Regions from separate parts of the Kovacikia sp. CALU 1929 genome, predicted to be linked through region 3. Evidence: predicted binding sites of a transcription regulator. Region 3 holds the regulator's gene; each other region holds the start of a gene.
The links. Region 3 encodes NtcA, which controls nitrogen genes in cyanobacteria. Its sites were predicted from a motif close to TTTGTANNNNNNNNTACAAA; they were not measured.
Positions count from the first base shown of each region.

Region 1: urtA (urea ABC transporter substrate-binding protein) is a predicted target of NtcA. The motif match lies at 4,390-4,409, and genes of this name have one in related genera.
Region 2: AC1S52_RS17855 (Glu/Leu/Phe/Val family dehydrogenase) is a predicted target of NtcA. The motif match lies at 3,718-3,737, and genes of this name have one in related genera.

Region 1 covers NZ_JBXBCF010000039.1:9,829-16,948, forward strand. The annotation lists gene urtD (urea ABC transporter ATP-binding protein UrtD) at 1-323, opposite strand, end outside; gene urtC (urea ABC transporter permease subunit UrtC) at 298-1,494, opposite strand; gene urtB (urea ABC transporter permease subunit UrtB) at 1,504-2,658, opposite strand; gene urtA (urea ABC transporter substrate-binding protein) at 2,988-4,298, opposite strand; gene ureG (urease accessory protein UreG) at 4,536-5,147, opposite strand; gene AC1S52_RS03035 (Uma2 family endonuclease) at 5,376-5,999, shown strand; gene AC1S52_RS03040 (beta-ketoacyl-ACP synthase) at 5,996-7,120, opposite strand, start outside.
Region 2 covers NZ_JBXBCF010000073.1:11,936-19,055, forward strand. The annotation lists gene AC1S52_RS17840 (glycoside hydrolase family protein) at 1-921, shown strand, start outside; gene AC1S52_RS17845 (GAF domain-containing sensor histidine kinase) at 854-3,079, opposite strand; gene AC1S52_RS17850 (hypothetical protein) at 3,280-3,612, shown strand; gene AC1S52_RS17855 (Glu/Leu/Phe/Val family dehydrogenase) at 3,945-5,234, shown strand; gene AC1S52_RS17860 (alpha-ketoglutarate-dependent dioxygenase AlkB family protein) at 5,428-6,150, opposite strand; gene mnmE (tRNA uridine-5-carboxymethylaminomethyl(34) synthesis GTPase MnmE) at 6,312-7,120, shown strand, end outside.
Region 3 covers NZ_JBXBCF010000075.1:159,187-166,306, forward strand. The annotation lists gene AC1S52_RS19190 (low-complexity tail membrane protein) at 1-117, opposite strand, end outside; gene AC1S52_RS19195 (DUF29 domain-containing protein) at 409-912, opposite strand; gene AC1S52_RS19200 (hypothetical protein) at 1,087-1,365, opposite strand; gene thrC (threonine synthase) at 1,699-2,823, shown strand; gene fabI (enoyl-ACP reductase FabI) at 2,978-3,772, opposite strand; gene ntcA (global nitrogen regulator NtcA) at 4,586-5,257, shown strand; gene nagA (N-acetylglucosamine-6-phosphate deacetylase) at 5,285-6,439, opposite strand; gene AC1S52_RS19225 (NUDIX domain-containing protein) at 6,529-6,984, shown strand.

The sequences.
Region 1 (7,120 bases), on a different contig from region 3:
TGGCGAACACAGGACAGCTCTAAATTCTCACGCGGCGTTAGCTTCAAGTAAACCCGAGGGGTTTGAAACTTACGCCCAATCCCCATACGGGCAATTTCAAACTCAGCGAAGGGACGTAGATTCCTGCCCTTGAAAAAGACCTGCCCTTCAGTAGGCTTGGTCTTGCCAGTAATTACATCCATGAAGGTCGTTTTGCCAGCTCCGTTGGGACCAATCACCACCCGCAACTCACCTTCATCCATGCTGAAGTTCAACTGGTTGATTGCCTTAAACCCGTCAAAGCTAACGGTTAAATTCTCAATCTCCAAGATTTTTCCGCTCATATTGCACGTCCGGATCTTCTGCAAGACTTGGGTAAGTTTCAATTTCTTTGGGACCCTGGAAGCGCGATCGCAGCCAGGTCAAACCATCCCGCCGGAACCAGCCGAGGATGCCCTCAGGCAGCACCGTCACAACCACCAGGAATAATGCCCCCTGGAAAAACAGCCAGAATTCAGGAAACTGTTCACTCAACAATGTTCTGGCAAAGTTAACAATTAATGCACCTAGAATTGCCCCTACGAGCGTCGCTCTTCCACCCAGGGCGACCCAGATCACCATCTCAATCGAAAACGCCACATCCATTGCCTTCGGTGTGATGATGCCAGATTGTACGGTGAATAAAGCTCCGGCAATCCCGGCTAACGCTCCCGAAATGGCGAATACAAACACCTTATACCCTGTGGGATTGTAGCCAGAAAAACGCACCCTTGGCTCATCATCCCGAATTGCCACAAGCATGCGCCCCATGCGCCCACTGGTCAACCACCGACAAAGGGCATAGGCACCTGCCAGAAACAGAATACTCAAGCCATAAAACACCATTTGAATCTTTGGATCGCTGACCACAAACCCAAAAATGGTCGATGTATCAGTTTTTAAGCCATTGGTGCCATTGATCAACTTTTGCTGACCATTGAAGAAATTGAAGAATACAATCAGTGCCGCCTGGGTCAGGATTGAGAAATAAACGCCTCGAATCCGGTTACGAAATACCAGATAGCCGAGGGCAGCAGCCACAATCATGGGAACGACAAAAACCGCAATCAACGTAAATGGCAAGGAATAGAACGGTTGCCAGAACAAGGGCAGTTCGTTCACTCCGTAAAGCGGGAAAAACTCTGGGATCTGTCCGGGTGGAAGCTGAAGCTGGAGGTACATGGCAAAGGCATAACCGCCCAAGGCAAAAAAGATGCCATGTCCCAGGCTAAGAAGACCAGTGAACCCCCAGATTAAATCAATGCCCAGTGCCAGAATTGCCAGGGAAAGGAACCGCCCCAACTGGTTGACCCGCACTCCCTGTCCAATCCCCGTCAGAATCGGGGGAATGATTAACAGCAAGAGGAGGGCAACAACCAGAACTGCAATGGCTTCAAACAGGAGCGATCGCCGCCGCTTGCGAACGCCAGAGGCTTTTGAAAACTCAACTAATGGCTCTACAGCTTTAATGGTCATATTAGCTCCCTATGCGTCCACGGTGCGTCCCTTCTGCGGGAACAACCCAGCAGGACGGAACTGAAGGAACACAATGATTAGCGCAAACACCATCACCTTCGCCATGCTGGAACTGGCAAAAAACTCGAAAAAGCTCGTTAAGGCAGGGCTGAACGAGACCAGCGGACCCATTGCATTTGAACCAAGGATGTAACTAGTCGTTCCAATGGCACAGGCTGCCACAATACTGCCCACCAACTTGCCAACGCCACCAACGACCACCACCATAAAGGTGTCCACAACGTAGGCCTGACCTGTATTCGGACTTACCGAACCGAGCAATCCCACGGCTACTCCAGCCACACCCGCCAGCCCAGAACCAATCGCAAATGTTAATGCATCTACTGTGCGGGTTGGAATTCCCAGGCAAGAACTCATGTTACGGTTTTGCGTCACGGCGCGAATTCTCAGTCCCCAGGGGGTTTTGTTCAAGAACCAGTAAATGCCCAGAACACACACAACCGTCAGGGCAATAATAAATAGGCGGGTATAGGGAAGCTGATAGGCACTTCCAATCGGTAGCCCTCCCCGCAACCACCGGGGAGCCGTCACATCTACCCCTTGAGTCCCAAACCAGGGCTTGGTCACTGCCAGCTTAAAAGTATTGCCCAGAATGGAAGAACTGACCAGGGCGATCGCCACCGATAGGGGTGCCATGATCCAGAACACCCAACCCCGAATCCGGTCAAAATCTGGACGGCGAGCCAAAAGCCACCACGCCCCAAAAAACAGTAAACAGAACAAACCAACCCCAAACACAAACTGCCAGCTTACGGTTCGGACTAACTGTTGCAAGATCAAACTCACACCCCAGGTTGCCAACAGCGTTTCCAGCGGTCTGCCATAGAGGTATCGAATTACCCCCCGTTCCAACAGCAGCCCCACTAACGCAGTTACCAAAAAAGCTGCAATCAGCGCAAAGAAAATGTAGAAATCAGCCAGTGGTGTACCTTTGAAGGTATTTTGAACCACAAACGTAGTGTAAGCTCCCAGCATCATCAACTCGCCATGAGCCATATTGATGACACCCATCAACCCAAACACGATCGCAAGACCCAGGGCTGACAACAGCAGCACCGAACCAATGCTTAATCCTCCGAACAGCGCTTCTACAAGTTGTGTCAATGTTCTCTCCAGCCAGATTGAACCTGCTAATCCTGGATCATCCAGACCTCGCAAGTCTGTAACCGATGATCCAAAACGTCAAAAATGAAGGACTTACATAAATCTAGTGGTTCACCAAAGAAAATTTGCCTGGTAATCAAAACCCAGAAAAACCAATTTGCAGGGTTTTGAAGGGTCGCAAACCCTGCAAAATCTGCTTGGTAGACTACTAAAGATTTGCACATAGGAACTGGGAGATGAGGATGGGTAACGGGCGATGGGCTAGTCCTACATGGTTGCTTCCCATCACCGATTACCCATTACCCCAACGAATCCCAAACCCGACTCAATTAAGTCATCTTGAACTTGCCGCCTTTCGCTGGATCAGACCAGTCACAGCTATACCCTTTCGTGTCTGCCACGTACTGGTTCCACGGAATTGGCTTGACCGCCTCTGTGGTGGAGTTCACGATTTCAAACAACCCATCATCTCGCACTTCGCCAATCCGGACGTACTTAGAGATATGGTGGTTGGGTTCCATCGTGACCAGTCCTTCAGGGGCATCAAAGGTCTGACCGATCGCCGCTGTCCGCACTTTTTCCAGATCATCCGCGCCGCCAGCCTTTTCAACTGCCTGCTTCCACAGGTAGACCATGATATAGGCAGCTTCCATCGGGTCATTGACGACCCGTTCATCACCATATTTCTTCTTAAACGCCTCAACAAACGCTTTACTCTTAGGAGTGTCTACGGTTTGGAAGTAGTTCCAGGCGGCATAATGCCCTTTCAGGTATTCCACCCCGATCGCCTTCACCTCTTCTTCCGCAATACTCACCGACATTGAGGGGTATTTATCGGGATCCATCCCAGCACCCTGCAACTGCTTGAAGAATGCCACGTTGCTGTCCCCGTTTAGGGTGTTGTAGATAACACCACCGTTAGGGAGGGCTGTCTTGATTTTGGAAATAATCGGTGTCACTTCTGTGCCACCCAGCGGGATGTAGTCTTCCCCAACCGTCTTACCGCCCAGAGCTTCTAGTTGAGCTTTGATGATGGTATTTGCGGTGCGCGGGAACACATAGTCAGAACCAACCAGGAAGAACTCCTTCCCTTTGTTCTTCAGCAGCCAATCAACGGAAGGCTCAATCTGCTGGTTAGGAGCCGCCCCCGTGTAGAAAATGTTCTTAGAACACTCTTGCCCCTCATACTGAACCGGATACCACAGCATGTGATTCTTCGATTCAAAGGTAGGCAGCACTGCTTTCCGGCTTGCTGAAGTCCAGCAGCCAAAAATCGTGGCGACCTTATCCTGGTCAATCAGCTTTTTCGCCTTTTCGTTAAACGTGGGCCAATCAGAAGCCCCGTCTTCAATAACCGCCTCAATCTTCTTGCCTAAAACACCCCCAGCATTGTTAATTTCTTCGATCGCTAGCTGCTCAGCATCCACCACACTTTTTTCACTGATTGCCATCGTGCCACTGAGCGAGTGGAGGATTCCCACTTTGATGACATCACCTGATGTGGTAGTCGCTGCTGGCGACGCTTCAGGCGAAGATGTGCTTGCTGTCGGGGTAGAGCCAGAACAAGCCTTTAGAAAGACACTACCTGCGGCGGTTGAACCTAAAATAATAAATTCGCGCCGACCAAATTGCTTTGTCATGGAGAGAAAAGCTCCCAACTAGAACTAAGCCGAGAAGTACATAGGGACTCGGTGATAACTCTGAGATATTATGTCCAGGGTTCATAGCAAAATTGTATTCTCCTATACAATTTCGTTTTTCTTTGCACCCCAATAGTCTTTCGGTGCAAGATTTTCGTGGTTTGAAAACCTTCAAGAGCCTGAACCAATCCCCGTTCCAAAGCTTTGGGATAGGATTCAACCGAAATCAGTAACTCGTCAGGCATTCACTGTCAAATTGGCTTGGGCGTGAATGAATTCTATAATTTCTGGCAAACCCTGCTGAATCTTGAGATTTGTAAACACGAAGGGTTTTTCTCCCCTCATTTTCTTCGCATCCCGCTCCATGACATTCAAGTCAGCCCCCACATAGGGAGCCAGGTCAATTTTATTGATCACCAGCAGATCGGACTTCGTAATCCCTGGTCCACCTTTGCGGGGAATTTTATCCCCCCCTGCCACATCAATCACGTAAATGGTCAGGTCTACCAGTTCTGGACTAAAGGTGGCTGCCAGGTTATCGCCGCCACTCTCAACAAAAACGAGGTCAAGATCGGTGAAGCGCTGCTCCAGTTCCTCGATCGCCGCCAGGTTCATCGAGGCATCCTCCCGAATCGCTGTATGGGGACATCCCCCAGTTTCTACCCCCAAAATGCGATCGCGCTCCAATGCCTGACTTCGCACCAAAAACTGAGCATCCTCCTGGGTATAAATGTCATTGGTGACAACAGCGAGATTGTAGCGATCGCGCATCGCCTTACACAGCGCATCCACCAGTGCCGTTTTCCCTGACCCACCCGGACCCGCAATCCCAACCCGAAGCGTATTCAGAGTGAATGTTCAGTTTTTTCAATTTCAACTATAGATTCTAGAGGAACGTAGATCGCCTCCCTTACCTATCAGGTCAAATTAATTTATAGCTTTTTTGAATCCAGTGAGGTACATGGATAGTTATAGAACCCTTGAGTCAAACAGATAAGATGTACCTCACCCAGAAAGGAAACGCTATAGGCTAGAGGCAGAAAGCAGAATGCCCACTTCTGGAAGAGGTGAATAGCAATGGTGGCGATCGTCCAAAAAAATCTTACCTTCGAGGAATTCCTGAACTGGGATGATGGTTCAGGCAAATCATTTGAGCTAGTTAAGGGAGTTGCTATGCCCCTCAGCGAACCCACAGCAAAACATGAGGATGTTGTTGAGGGGCTATGCCGCCTTTTAATTGAGCATTGTCGATTTTTAAACTTGCCCTACGTTCCCCGACAGAGTAAACAAGTCAGGTTGAATGCTGCTCCTGGCGAAAATGAATCCAGTCGTAAAGCCGACATTGTCGTATTTACCAAAGAAGAATGGGAAAGAATGCGTCAAAGTTCTGCCTCTGCTGCCGCTTACATCCCACCACCCTTAGTCATTGAAGTCGTCAGTACAAACCGGCGAGATGACTACCGTATTAAGCTGAACGAGTACGAAACTTTGGGCATTCCAGAATATTGGATTCTTGATTACATAGGGTTGGGAGGAGTGCAATATATTGGATCGCCAAAACAACCGACTGTAACAATCAATCAATTAATTGATGGTAAATATCAGTCCCAGCGCTATCAAGGAGAAGCAATCATTATTTCTCCAACATTTCCTCAGTTACAATTCACAATTGCTGAAATCGTCTTTATGACTGAAGTTTAGCGGTTAATTTGGAGAGAAATGCCATAGTTTGCGATCGCAATTGCTCCGTTCTGCCCACCAAACCCGAAACTGAGGCACAGGGTATGGTTAACCCGCGTTTGGTCAGCACCTCTGACAAAGTTCAAAGCAAATGCGGGGTGCTTCAGCCCAACGCAGGGTGGCAGAGTTTGATGTTTTAACGCCATCAGGCAAAAGGCTACCCCCAATGCTCCAGATGCACCAATCGTATGCCCGGTTGCACCTTTGGTAGAACTCACCCACACCCCCTTGGGAAACAGACGTTGCAACAAGACCGCCTCATTGGAGTCATTTAGTTGGGTTGCGGTGCCGTGGGCATGGACGTAGTCAATTTGCTCGGGGGAAAGTCCGCTCCGCTCCAGACATTGTTTCACGGCTGCGATCGCGCCCCAGCTTCCCGGCTCTGGAGCACTGACATGGTACCCATCGGCAGTTAACCCAAAGCCCAGAATTTGCCCATAAATCCTGGCTCCCCGCTGTCTGGCAGCATCAGCCGATTCCAGCAGCAAAACTGCTCCCCCCTCTCCCAAGACTAAACCCTGCCGCTGGCGGTCAAACGGATAAGCTCCCGTGCGTGCCAGGGCACCCATCCGGTTAAATCCAGTCAACGTCAGCGGTGTAATTGGGGCTTCTACGCCACCCGCCAGGACTTGCTGGCACTGCCCTGTCCGAACTAGTTCATATCCCTGGGCGATCGCCCACAGTCCTGTGGCACAGGCTGCCATTGGGGACAAAACCATTGCCGTTGTTTGGATCTGACGGGCAGTGGCGATCGCGGCAGCATGGGGCAAAGTCTCCAGCCAATTAAAAGTATCTAGAATGCTTTGCCCATTACCTGTTGTTTTTGGCGAATCACCTATTGCCAGTTTCTCCCATTGCCCCTGGTTTCCCCGACTGGAGCCTACAACAACCGCACAATCAGGCATTGGTGGAGATAGCCCAGCATCCTTGAGAGCTAACCGAACCACCTGCTGAGTCAACCAGGTTAAATCAACTGGAACCTGGTGAATCAATGCCAGTGGCAATGGATTTAATTGTAAAAATGGCTGGTGGAATTCAATTCCTGATTCCCCAGCCAGCAAACCTTTCCAGCTACTTTCCAA
Region 2 (7,120 bases), on a different contig from region 3:
GGATTGGGGCAAACTAGCTTGAACGCCAGTACGGTCGCAGGACTCAGCACTGACCTGGGCTTAGGCAATCCAGAGGAAGCTTTCATTGATCCCTATAGCCCCCAGGCACGGCAAGACTATGCCCAGATGGTCAGAGCCATTGCCCGTCGCAAGCCGGATGGCATTCTGCTTGACTACATTCGCTATCCCCGGGGACTTGGTCCGGCTTCGGTTGCCGCCAAGGTGCAGGATCTGTGGATCTATGGGGATTCGTCTTGGAAAACTCTGCTGCAACGGGCGCTTAACTATAAAGGCATGGAATTGATTCACCGCTATCTCAAAAAGGGGTATATCAAAGGCGATGACTTGAAAGAAGTTAATGCGCTCTACCCGACTGAGAAAGAACCAGCCTGGCAGGGGTTGAATGGCGATCGCGTCAAAGCCAATCTTTCCCTTACTAATCAGGTGTCGGCTCTACAATCTGAACTGTGGAATTTAACGGTTGCCCACGCTTACCAGGGGGTGATTGACTTTCTGCTGGCAGCCGCGGCACCGGCACAGGAACAACGCATTCCCGTTGGGGTCGTTTTCTTCCCGGATGGCAACGCCACGGTTGGCAAAAGTGGGTTTGACTCCCGCATGCAGCCCTGGGATCGCTTTCCTGGTAGCCTGGAATGGCATCCGATGGCTTATGCCGTTTGTGGCAATACAAGCTGTATTGTGTCCCAGGTGCAACGGGTTCTAAATTGGGCTGCTTCTAATACCCAGGTTAAGCCCATACTGGCAGGTATTTGGCAGGAGTCCGTCAGCAACCGCCCCCCCCTGGAACAGCAGATGCAGGCAATTTACCGAGTTGCGCCTAATCTTAAGTCCATCAGTCACTTTGCCTACTCGTGGCAGGAACCGGCAAGCGATCGTGATCGTAAATTTTGCCGCCCCTGAGATGACCAGCAGAATGGCTGACCGGGATTTCAATCATAAACTCTGCCCCTAAACCCGGTTCTGAGTAAAACTTGAGCCGCCCGTGATGCTGATTGACAATGGTTTGGTAGCTGACAGTGAGACCTAATCCCGTTCCCTGTCCAACCTCTTTGGTTGAAAAGAATGGGTCAAAAATCTTGGGTTGAACCTCATGGGGAATGCCAGGACCATTGTCAGTAATGACGATGCGGACCATTTCTTCCTGCCCTGGGGGCGCAGGGATACAGTCGGTGCAAACGGCGATCGCTTTGTTGCGCCCATGCCAATCTTTTAGAGCATCGACGGCATTCATCAGAAGATTCATGAATACTTGGTTCAGGTCACCCGGATAGCACTCGACTGGCGGCAATTCACCATACTCCCGAATAATTTGAATGCTGTCTTGATGGCAAGTCTGCAAAACCAGCAGGGTGCTTTCGATGCCGTCATGAATATCGACGACCTTGCGATGAGATTCATCCAGACGAGAAAAGTTGCGGAGAGACAGCACAATCTGCCGGATGCGATCGGCTCCAGAGCGCATTGACGTGAGAATTTGGGGCAGATCTGCCACCAGAAAATCTAGCTCCAGATCATCCACCATCTTTTGTAATTCGGCATCTGGCAGGGGATTGCGAGCTTGATAAGCGTTGAGTAAACAAATCAGATCCTTAACGTATGCCTCAATGTAAGGAACATTGCCATAGATAAAGTTGATCGGGTTGTTGATTTCGTGTGCCACCCCAGCCACCATACGCCCCAGACTCGACATCTTTTCACTTTGAATTAGTTGAGCCTGGGTCAGGCGCAGTTCATCCAGGGTCTTAGCCAAATGGTTTGCCTGGGCTGCGCTGTCTGCTGCCTGCTGCTGCGTCTGGGCATAGAGATACGCCTGTTGAATTGAGATTGCCAGTTGATCGGCAACTGCCTGAGCCAGCTTTTGATCATTTCTGGACCAATAACGCAGTTCAGAGCACTGGTTCAGGTAGAGAATCGCGTACAGGTTCTCCTTCGTTTGCACGGGTACCACCAGGGAAGATTTGATCTGCGCCTGCTGATACTCCAGATTACTGGGTCCAATCCGCTCGTCTTGAGCGACATCGGTAATCACAACCCGCCGCCGATTTTCGATCACCCATCGTGTAATCGGTCCATGCGTATCAAATGTATCAATCGTCGCTGGAAACGGAGGACGGCAGACTTCATAGAGATGCTGGTAGCGCGTCTTTGCAGGACAGGCAGATTCATGGTTAGAAGCTTCAGAACTCTCTAAATCTAAAGGTTCAGTCATTTCTTCAACCAGATGAACCAGACAGCGATCAACCTGTAGAGCCTCTAACAGTTGGGCGATCGCCCCCTGCAAAATCTTTTCTAACTCAAAGCTCTGGCGAGTTTGAGCCGTGATTTGATTCACCAAACGCTCTCGCTGTGCCTGTTTCTGGGTCTGCTCATAAAGTTGCGCCTGTCCAATCGCGACTTCAAGCTGATGAGCAATGGATTGAATCAAATCAATCTCCCGGTCAGACCAGCGATGGGGCTGTTCAAAGAAGCAGCCAATAAACCCAATCGAGTTTTCCTGAATTCTGACCGGAACCAGTAGATTGGCAGTGCCACCCATCCAACCTAAATCTGACTCAGCAGGATTATGCTGGGATGGCTTATCCCAGCGCAGCCATTGGAAAAATGGGAAGTGGGCAGTTCCCCCCGTGTTACCTGAGATTTCTCCACGGGCGATCGCCGTCGCTGCCGCCCCAAACATTTCCAGCGGGTAGTACCCCAGCCTGGGATGTTTTTTGGGCGATTCCGACGGGTGCAAATCAGACGGGTGCAAATTAACTTGATGGGAATCAGACTGCTGCGAATCAGACAACGGAAGCGTATTTTCACAGACAACCTGAACCCGTTGGGTGTCATGGAAATACCAGAAAAATACACACCGATCAAGATCCAGGATACTGGCAACTTCATCAACTGCCGTTTGCAAGACAACCCTCAGTTCAAGGGAGTTGCGGACCCGGTCAACAATTTTTTGAAGAAGAAAATTTTGTTTTTCCGAGTCGGGGAGCCAGCGGAGTGAGCGGCTACTCAAATGGCGAGATTTTGAAAAGACTGGAAACAACGATCGCAAGAAAGGCAGCATGAAATCCAGAGTGATGTAGCCCTCTAAACACTTTAGAGAAGAGCGGTTGAACTTGGAACCTGCAACTGCACTGGGAGATGCCCCGTCATGCTTTAGTAGAATATCGTAAAAAAGTTTAATTGCTGATGTTGTATCGGGATAGACGGATGATTTTAGATGTGAATTTTCTATAAAACTCGCTGCCTACCGGATCCCTCAAAATGACCAGATCAAATCCTCTCTCCAACCGTTTTTATCTAAAATCCCTATCCCTCACCCTGGGTCTGCTCTTGATGGGCACGGAAGCGGGACGAGCGTTACCTCCTCCAGAGGATATTCCAGAAGAGGTGTTACGGGCAGAAATCATTACCGGGGCGAGATCGCCCATTGACGGCAAACCCCTCACAGCCGCAGAATATGCCCAGCTTCGAGCAGAACTGGCGACAGCCCCGCCAGAGGAAATTCAGCTTTCTCCCATCATTACCAGAAACATCAGATTGCTACGCCTGCGTAGATTTATTAGAACTTTTTTTCCGTTCATCCCCATCAAGTGATTTTGCGCATTGCCGACTTTGATCACAGAAACAGGGATCACAGAAACAGGGGCTTGCTGCTGGCATCTTTGTTACAAGCGATCCGGCTTTTCAGTAAAAGGTAATTTTGTAGCAAGGTACACATTTCTTTTCACGTTGACGGGGATCAGCCTGCCTCAAACCTCTAATTAATCGGGCACGATAGAGAAAGATAATTCAATCGCTTCTGTCAAAGTCATTCGGGTTGTTTAAGTAAGGATTTATACCGGATTGCAATTTGGCTGTTAGTGATTATCCCACTAACGGCTGGAAGCCATTCTTTGACACCAGCGACTTACTGAGAGGTACGGAGTATGGCAGGTTCTTTATTGTCTGATGCTGGTCAACGGTTGGAGCAGGCGTTGAAATACACCACGATTTCAGAGGATGCGATCGAAACCCTGAAATTTCCCCAGACCAGTCTGACAGTTTCAATCCCAGTTCGGATGGATGACGGCTCTCTGAAGGTGTTCCAGGGCTATCGGGTGCGCTATGACGACACCAGAGGACCCGGTAAGGGTGGTGTTCGTTACCATCCCAATGTCACTCTGGATGAGGTTCAGTCGCTGGCATTTTGGATGACGTTTAAGTGTGCCGCCCTGAGTCTGCCTTTTGGAGGTGCCAAGGGTGGTATCACTGTGAACCCGAAGGAGCTTTCCCGGATGGAGTTGGAGCGGTTAAGCCGGGGCTATATTGACGCGATCGCTGACTTCATTGGACCAGATGTTGACATTCTGGCACCCGATGTTTATACCAATGCAATGGTCATGGGCTGGATGATGGATCAGTACAGCATCATCAAACGCCAAATTAGCCCTGCTGTGGTAACGGGTAAGCCAATCAGTATGGGTGGAAGTCTGGGGCGCGAGTCTGCCACTGCAATGGGGGCGTTCTTTGTAATTCAGTCGATGCTGCCCAAGTTTGATCAGCCCCCAGAAAACACTACGGTTGCCATCCAGGGGTTTGGAAATGCGGGTGCGATTTTGGCAGAACTGCTGTTTAGAGCAGGCTTCAAAGTGGTAGCAGTGAGCGATTCCCAGGGCGGTATTTACTCAAAAGGGGGATTGGATATTCCCAGCATCCGTCATTTCAAGGAGTCTAGCCGCCGCATTCAGGCAATGTACTGTATAGATACCGTCTGCCATACAACGGCTGAAGAAGTGCTGACCAACGAGGATCTGCTGACCCTGGATGTGGATGTGCTGGTACCGGCTGCTTTAGAAAATCAAATTACGGAAGCCAATGCTGCCAACATCCGGGCAAAGATGATCTTTGAGGTCGCCAATGGTCCCATTACGTCAGCCGCCGACCAAATTTTGGAAGAGAAAGGAGTTTATGTCTTTCCCGATATCCTGGTCAACGCAGGCGGGGTTACAGTCAGCTACTTTGAATGGGTGCAAAACCGGAGCGGTTTGTACTGGAGTTTAGAGGAAGTCGATCAACATCTGAAACAACGAATCGTGCAGGAGGCAGAGCAGATCTGGGCGATCGCCCGTGATCTTGCGATTCCCATGCGTACCGCTGCCTACGTCCATGCCCTCTGCCGTTTAGGGGATGCCATCAGCGCCAAAGGAACGAGGGACTATTACTTGAATGGAAGGTAGAGGTGAAGAGTAGGGGAGGAGGGGTTGTTAGTTGTTAGTTGTTAGTTGTTAGTTGTTAGTTGTTAGTTGTTAGTTGTTAGTTGTTGTTTGTTAGAGGGGCAGAGCCGCCAGACCTCGGAGGTTTTCAAAACCTCCGAGGTCTAAACCCGCCGAGTTGCATGTCTCCAACTCTCAACTTTTAACTCTCAACTCCTCACTCTCCCCCAATTTGCCGAAAGGTTAGATTAATCCTGGGTTCTACAGTTCGACTGGTTTTGGGAACTTGATGTTGCCAAAAGTGCTGGGTTGGTCCCTGCATGAGTAAGAAACTGCCGTGGGTCAGATCGATCGCGGCTTTCAGATGTTTTTGCTGCCGATGGCGAAGCATAAATCGGCGGGTTGCCCCAAAACTAACGGAGCCAATCACAGGGTTTGGTCCCAACTCTGGCTCGTCGTCACTGTGCCAGGATATGCTGTCCCTACCAGTACGGTACAAATTTAATAAAACGCTATTAAACCTCATCTGAAAACTTTCTGAACTAAGTGCTGGGTTTTGCTCACCAGTGCTTTTTGGATAGGGTTTAAAGGAGGTGCGGGCGATCGCTTCAATTCGCGATTTAATGTGGAGCAGTGGGCAAATCCACGGTTCTGGTTGCATGGTGATGTGAGAGTAAGTATAGGACTTACCCGTATCCCCATACCAGGCAGTCAGGCGCGGCAGAAGTACCGATCGATTGAACAGAATCGTAGTTTCTTGTCTCCATGCAATCCCCTGCTGCAATGCGTCAAATAACTGGCAGCTTTCCTGAAAGGAAAAGGCATGGGGATACAAAATCACCTCCGCATCAGGCAGTTCCAACACCTGACCCGGTTCAGATTGGGCTGCCTCAAACTTCCCTGCATCGGACGGTTCCCATAAAGGCAATTGATAATCCATCGGGTCTGGGATTCCTTTCCTGTGAGCGGTAACCTGATATCTGAACAGCATCTTCTTCTGTCACAGTAGTCATTAAAGTTGGGACAAATTAGAACACGCAAAACTTTATCCCATCGTCCTTCATTCCCTGACACCTAACACCTGCCCTAACCCTATTTTTAATGATCAAAGCGACACCAAACCAGGGAACTACCATTGCTGCCATTGCCACTGCCATCGTTCCCCAACAGGGTAGTGTGGGAATTGTGCGGGTTTCGGGGGCAGAGGCATTGGCGATCGCCCACCAACTTTTCTATGCCCCTGGTCAGCAGGTGTGGGAAAGCCATCGTATCCTCTACGGTTACATTCGCCATCCTGAAACCCAGGCATCCATTGATGAGGCTCTATTGCTGATCATGGCAGCTCCCCGTTCTTACACCCGTGAGGATGTGGTGGAATTTCACTGTCATGGTGGAATCATCGTTGTGCAACAGGTTTTGCAGCTTTGCCTGGAGCAGGGAGCCAGACTGGCACAACCGGGTGAATTCACGTTAAGGGCATTCTTAAATGGACGGCTAGACTTAACCCAGGCAGAGAGCATTTCCGATCTGGTTGGTGCGCGATCGCCTCAAGCAGCCCAATTTGCCCTGGCTGGACTTCAGGGAAAACTTGCCCACCCAATTCGTCTGCTCCGTGCCACTTGCCTGGATATTCTGGCAGAAGTGGAAGCCAGAATTGACTTTGAAGAGGATTTACCCCCGCTCAACGAAGACACGATCAAAGCACGGATTGATCAAGTTCTGTTAGAGGTCGAGCAAATATTAGCAACCGCCGATCGGGGAGAGTTACTACGAGTCGGGCTGAAGGTTGCCATTGTTGGTCGTCCGAATGTCGGCAAGTCCAGTTTATTGAACGCCTGGAGCCGCAGCGATCGCGCGATTGTCACCGACCTTCCTGGCACCACCCGTGATGTTGTGGAATCCCAGCTAGT
Region 3 (7,120 bases):
AGGCAGGACCGGATCACCCACGGCAAAACCAAGCAGACAAATTTCTACCAGGATGGGAACGACTGCCAAACCAGCCAGGTGAATCCACAGATACGGATCAGACCAAAAAGAGCGCATAGCCAAAAACTCAACGGATGAAGCCCATGCCAAGTATAAAACTGTAAGACGAACACCGCGAGTTGATTTTCTTGTATTTCCGTTGCCCTATGGGTCGAGATTGTCTGTAAGGTTATACAGACAGCGGTTACCAGACGAATGACGAAAAAAGAACACCAGATCAACGCATCACCTTACAGCGGTTTTCAGACGAGTGCCACACAGCGAATGCCTGTGCATTCAGACAAAACTAAAGATTTATGTGGCATACACAAATGAAAATGGCTGTAAGTCCAGATTCAGAAGTCCCTATCAATCTTGCTCTTCTGCGAATCCGCTTAATTCACCAGGGTAGAAATGACTGTCTAATATTGCTGTCAGGCTGTAAGGACATTCCGTGGGGAAAGTGCGATGGGGTAAATCAATCTCTCCAACGGCTAGTTCAACCCCTTTCAAATACCCTTTAAAAAGGGCTTCTTCAAGGTATGGCTTGAGACTAGGATTATCTTCAAGCAATTCAGTGATATCCAGGCGTTGAATGCGAAGAGTTGCTAAATAACTACGGCTGCGATATTGAGGTTGGTAGTGCCATTTCAGTAAATGCCCAATCAGAACGCTCAAGCGGTTACGAAGTTCTTGACGTTGCTCCTTACCCAAGGATTCAATTTCCTCGATTAAATTCGGTAAGTCAATCTGCCCCCATTGATGGGTGCGAAGAAGCCTCGCCTGTTCCTGCGTCCAGGCATAGAAGTCAACTTCATAGAGCTTGAGTGTAAGGTAAGGATTTTTGGACTTTTCTGAATTGGTTTCGGGCATATGCCTTAGCTGACTCCAACCACAGCCCTTAATTAGCTCTTAGACTATTCGTAAGTTGCTTGTCCCAGCAATAAAGATAACAAAAAAGCTGAGAACAGACCTCCAGCCTTACAAATGAACCTGGAAATCGATTCTCAAAGCTTTTGACGGAAAAACTTCAACGAAGACAATCGCTTAAACTGAGGCGCGATCGCGGGCCGAATCGACGGTTGGTAACACTTCAGCAGTTTGACGCTGTTCCTTAATGGCTTTTAACTGCTGGAGTAAAGACTCGGTTTCTGCCTGGAGGTTGAGAAACTTCATTTGCTGGTCGAGACGATATTGAGTTTTCATTGCTTCCAGAAGGCGGGATTGCCGGGAATCTGTGGAGGATGCTAATTCAGGAGAGGAAACCAGCACCGTTGCACTGGACATATTGAGTGAACGTTCGGTTGTTAATGTCTGACTAGTCATTTCTACTCACTTACACCACTTTCAATATCTTAACCTAAGCTTCACAAAAAATTGTAATTCATTGTTACAAAACAAACGGTAGAACTGGCTCAGTTTTCAAACTGGTCGATGAGAACTCCTCCTACTGCTGGACTTGGAACCGCTAGGGGATGGGTCGAGGATCGGGGTACACTAAACGTACCTCCCTTCGCCAGACTCAACGCTCAGGTGAATTTGAACATTTCCATCTAAACGCAGAACTCCAAGTTTAGTATGTCTGTTCAACACAGCATTGTAGACGGCAAATGGTGAAATCGAGTTCTTTGTTTCATCTGATCGCTGCTGGAAATCCCCGTGTCTCTAACTCTATCTGCATCCCAGACCTTCCCGACCGATCCCCATTCCCCATCCCCCTCTCCCTCGCAGGGCTGGCATGGGTTGATTGAGTCCTATCGGCAATACTTGCCTGTAACTGAGCAAACGCCAGTGATAACCCTCAATGAGGGCAATACACCATTGATCCCGGTGTCTGCGATCGCTGAGCAAATTGGCAAACAGGTGCGGGTATTCGTTAAGTTTGATGGCTTAAACCCCACCGGCAGCTTCAAGGACCGGGGCATGACGATGGCAATTTCAAAGGCAAAAGAAGCCGGCGCGCAAGCCGTGATCTGCGCCAGTACGGGTAATACCTCTGCTTCTGCTGCTGCCTATGCTGGACGCGCTGGAATGCGTGCCTTCGTGCTGATCCCCGATGGCTATGTCGCAATGGGTAAGCTGGCACAGGCGTTGCTTTATGGTGCTGAAGTTCTAGCGATCAAGGGCAATTTTGACCGGGCACTGGAAATTGTGCGGGAAATGTCTGCGAATTATCCGGTTACCCTGGTTAACTCCGTGAATCCCTATCGGCTTCAGGGGCAGAAGACGGCTGCGTTTGAAGTCGTGGATGTCCTGGGTGATGCTCCTGACTGGCTCTGCATCCCGGTTGGCAATGCCGGGAATATCACTGCTTACTGGATGGGTTTTTGCGAGTACCACCAGGAACAGCGGTGCAGTAAATTGCCGCGTATGATGGGATTTCAGGCAGCCGGTGCCGCCCCCTTGCTGTTGGGCAAGGCGATCGAGCATCCCGAAACCCTGGCAACCGCGATTCGCATTGGCAATCCGGCAAATTGGGAGCGGGCGATCGCGGTTCAAGAAGCTAGCCAGGGCAAGTTCACTGCTGTCACCGATGACGAAATCCTCGATGCCTATCGTCTCCTCGCTTCCCGTGAAGGAATTTTTTGCGAACCGGCAAGTGCCGCCTCTGTGGCTGGGCTGTTGAAAGTCAAAGATCAGGTTCCAGCAGGAGCAACCATCGTTTGTGTTCTGACCGGCAACGGGTTGAAAGACCCAGACTGTGCGATCAAACACAGCCACAGCCAGTTCAAACAGGGCGTTGAGCCGGATTTGAAGTCGGTTGCTGATGCAATGGGGTTTTAAGGAAAGCGATCGCGGGGGTGGTGAGGAGTGAGGGATGAGGAGTTGTTGATTGTTCGTAGAGCCTCCAGACCTCCGAGGTTTTGAAAACCTCGGAGGTCTTAGCCTGACGAGTTAACATCTCTATCTTTCAACCCGCAACTCTCAACTTTCTGTTTCACGCCTCCCCTTTACCCTCACTCATTCCCATAATTTCGTAGCCTGCATCAACGTAAATAATTTGCCCTGTGATCCCGCTTGAAAGGTCACTGCACAAAAAAGCGGCAGTATTGCCAACTTCAGTTTGAGTCACGGTGCGGCGCAGGGGAGCAACCTGTTCAACATGGTGAATCATGTCAAGGATGCCGCCAACCGCAGAAGATGCCAGAGTCCGGATGGGTCCAGCGGAGATGGCATTAACTCGGATATTTTGGGGACCTAGTTCTGATGCCAGATAGCGCACATTCATTTCCAGAGCTGCTTTTGCAATCCCCATCACGTTGTAATTGGGGATGACCTTGACTCCTCCCAGGTAAGTGAGCGTGACCACACTGCCCCCTGCCGTCATTAGCGGTTGAGCAGCGGAGCATAGCTTGATCAATGAATAAGCGCTAATGTCCAGGGCGGCTGCAAATCCGGCGCGCGAGGTATTAGCAAAACTGCCTGTCAAATCTTCTTTGTTAGCAAAGGCAAGGCAGTGAATCAGAATATCGAGCTGTCCCCACTTGTCTTTGACGGTTTCAAAGGTTGATTGAATTTGCTCGTCGTCCTGAACATTGCAGGGAAGAAACAGAGAGGGCTGTACTGGCTCTACCAGATCCGCAATCTTTTTAACGCGGCGTTCCTCATCAGGCAGATAAGTTATTCCAATCTTTGCTCCTGCTTGATGGAGCTGTTGGGCAATGCCCCAGGCGATGGAACGATTGTTAGCGATACCAGTAACCAGGGCGTTTTTTCCAGTCAAATTCAGCATAACTCTCAATCTGTAGGTAAGTGGTGAGGTGTCAGGTGTCAGGCTTCGACGTGAGCTTCGACGTGAGCGCTCAGCCGAACAGTGTCAGGTGTTGGGCGTTAGGTGCCTTTATTCTTTTTCGCTTCGTGGACTGCTCTATAGAGAATACTCAAAGATGGGGTATATCGGATAGCAAAGGTGTGCAACATAATAGGGAAATGACGTTTCCCGTCTAAACTGTGGTTGACCTTATAGATGCGCTCGAATCCTTGACTCCCTGGATTAGGGCATTCCCACTTGATTGAGAATGGTGATACAGCGGTTCTCATGCTGATGCGGTACAAGCTGGTGGTTTGTTATGAGTCATTAGTCCCTTGGGGGCAACCAATGACCAATGATCAAGAACGACCAAAAACGTACTTCACAAAGTTGAGAATTGCTATATCGCGTTTTTAAGAACAGTATTTGGCAGAAGAAACGCCAGTATCAAATTAATTAACTGTGGTGATAGCGTTTTTGAATTCAATGAAGTAATGGATAGCCGTAGAATCCTTGAGTCAAACAGATGAGATGTACCTCACCCAGAAAGGAAACGCTATAAGATGTTCTTAAACCATCTGGATTGGAGTTCAGGTGGTGCAAGTCCGAGTTAAATTTAAGCCTTTTTAGACAGCGAAGGGTTAAGGCAGTAGTCCAATATGTAACATCAGGCACAAAAACCTGCGGTGTAGTAAGTTTAAGTGTTCTAAGTTACAGATCTATCATTAGGTTCACTTAACTTAGGGCTGTACCTATTAGTTAACCGGGTAATCTTTTGGGTAGCAGGTAGGGTATATGGTTGTGATGCAAGATAAACCATTGGCATCTGTATTCCGCCAGATGGGGGGCGGGGCTTTTCCACCCGTTGTTGAAACGTTTGAACGGGGTAAAACAATTTTTTTCCCAGGAGATCCAGCCGAGCGTGTCTACTTTCTTCTTAAAGGGGCAGTCAAGCTATCCAGGGTTTACGAGGCGGGAGAAGAAATTACGGTCGCATTACTGCGAGAGAATAGCGTCTTTGGAGTTCTTTCACTGATCACCGGGCACAAGTCCGATCGCTTTTATCATGCCGTTGCATTTACCCCGGTTGAATTGCTCTCAGTCCCAATTGAACAAGTTGAAAAAGCACTGAAGGATAATCCTGATCTATCGATGGTTTTCCTGCGAGGGCTATCGTCCCGGATCTTACAGACTGAAATGATGATTGAAACCCTGGCTCACCGGGATATGGGTTCTCGGCTGGTCAGTTTTTTGCTGATCCTATGCCGTGATTTTGGGGTGCCCAGCAGTGATGGGATCACGATTGACCTGAAGTTGTCTCACCAGGCGATCGCGGAAGCAATTGGCTCCACCCGCGTTACCGTCACTCGCTTGCTTGGAGATCTACGCCAGGACAAAATGATCTCCATCCACAAAAAGAAAATAACTGTTCACAATCCAGTGACGTTAAGCCAGCAGTTTACTTGAGGAGGAGAGGAGAGGAGTTTGTACCCCTTACTCCTTTCCCCTCACTTCCCTCTCCAACCTGTTCCAGGTCAGTTCACCATCAGAGGTAAGATGCCATCGGAGAAGGTGGGCGGGTTGACCAATGTGGTTAGCCGACAGCCCGATCGCCTGACGGGGAGAACAAGTTACCAGGGCGATCGCTTGCTCCACGCTGCAAAGCCCCCATCTAACTAGATTTTGTGCGCCGGTGAGTAGGGGGAGGGTGGTTCCAGACAGGGTGCCATCGGGGAGTCGTGCTGTGCCTTCGTGAACCTCAATCTGGCGGGTATCCCAGGGATAGGTGCCATCGGGGAGTCCCAGGGGAGACAGGGCATCGCTGACTAAAAATATTCCCTGTTCGTAATTGCTTGCTTTGAGCAAAATATCCATCATGGTGGGGGAAACGTGCTCACCATCAGCAATCAGCCCGCAGTAAACGTTGGGGTTGGTGATGGCGGCTCCCAACAGTCCAGGTTCCCGGTGGTGCAGAGCTGGCATGGCGTTAAAAGCATGGGTGACCATAGTGGCTCCCATGCTAAACGCTCGTTGAGCCTGGGTTGCCCTTGCCAGAGAATGTCCCAGGCTGATGGTAATCCCCAAAGACTGGAGATAGGGAATGACCTTGTCGGTCTGATCCAGTTCAGGTGCCAGAGTCATGACCTTAACAAGGCTGGCATAGTCTCCCAGAACTCGTTTGACGTTCTCTAAAGTCAGGGGTAACAAATGTTCTTCGGGGTGTGCCCCTCGTTTCTGAGGATTGAGGAACGGACCTTCCAGGTGAACACCGAGCACTTGAGCAAATTTTGTCTGGTGACACTGGTGAAGGGTGGCAAGCGATCGCTGAATATTCTCGACTGAGGTAGTCACAATCGTTGGTAGAAACCCATCAACCCCCTGGTGCCAGAGAAACTCGCTAATATCCTTGATCTGGGTGCAATGGTCAGGATTGAGGTCAGGAAATGCCAGCCCTAGCGCTCCATTGATCTGGAGATCAACCCCTCCCAGGGAAACCCAATCACCCTCAACATCCAGAGAAGCTGTATTTTCAGGATGGGATAGCAGGGTTGGGGCGATCGCTTCAACCACTCCTTCACGAATTAAGATGTGCTGTAAGCCGTCCTGCCCAACAATGCGGGAATTTTTCAGAATCAAATTCTCAACCATGACACCTGACACCTGACACCTAACACCTTCATTTTCACCGCTTGTGTTCTAATCTTGAAATTGAATCGTACTGACTGGAGAAATAGGGTTTGCAAGTCCAATCGGGGTTAAAACGCGGCAAAGATTACATTGGGGTAGGGGTAGGGGCAGTTATTTTTGAAAACGGACAAATTCTCCTGATTGAGCGTTTGGTGCCACCAGAAGCCGGATATTGGGCGATTCAAGGAGGTGCCGTTGAGTTTGGCGAGACGATTGAAGCGGCAATCAAGCGGGAAGTTAAAGAAGAACTTGGGGTTGAAAGCGAAGTCGTGACACTGCTAGGAGTCACCGACCACATTTTGCCCGATGAAGAAGTTCACTGGGTTGCTCCTGTATTTCTGGTGAAGATTACAGCAGGTACGCCTCAAAATGTAGAAAGCCACAAACACCGAGACTTACGCTGGTTCTCACTCAATGACTTGCCCGATCAGATCACCCTGACAACCCGCTATGCGGTAGAGTTCCTGAAGAGCTACGATAGCAGGAAACAGGGAGTGGAGAGTTGAAAGTAGAGAGTTGGGGCGATAATCGGTAATGGGCGAAACAGTTACCTGACATCAAAAACCATCACCTTACATTCACAGTCCACTGACTACTGACTACTGACTACTGACTACTTTACCAACAACAACTAACAACCTC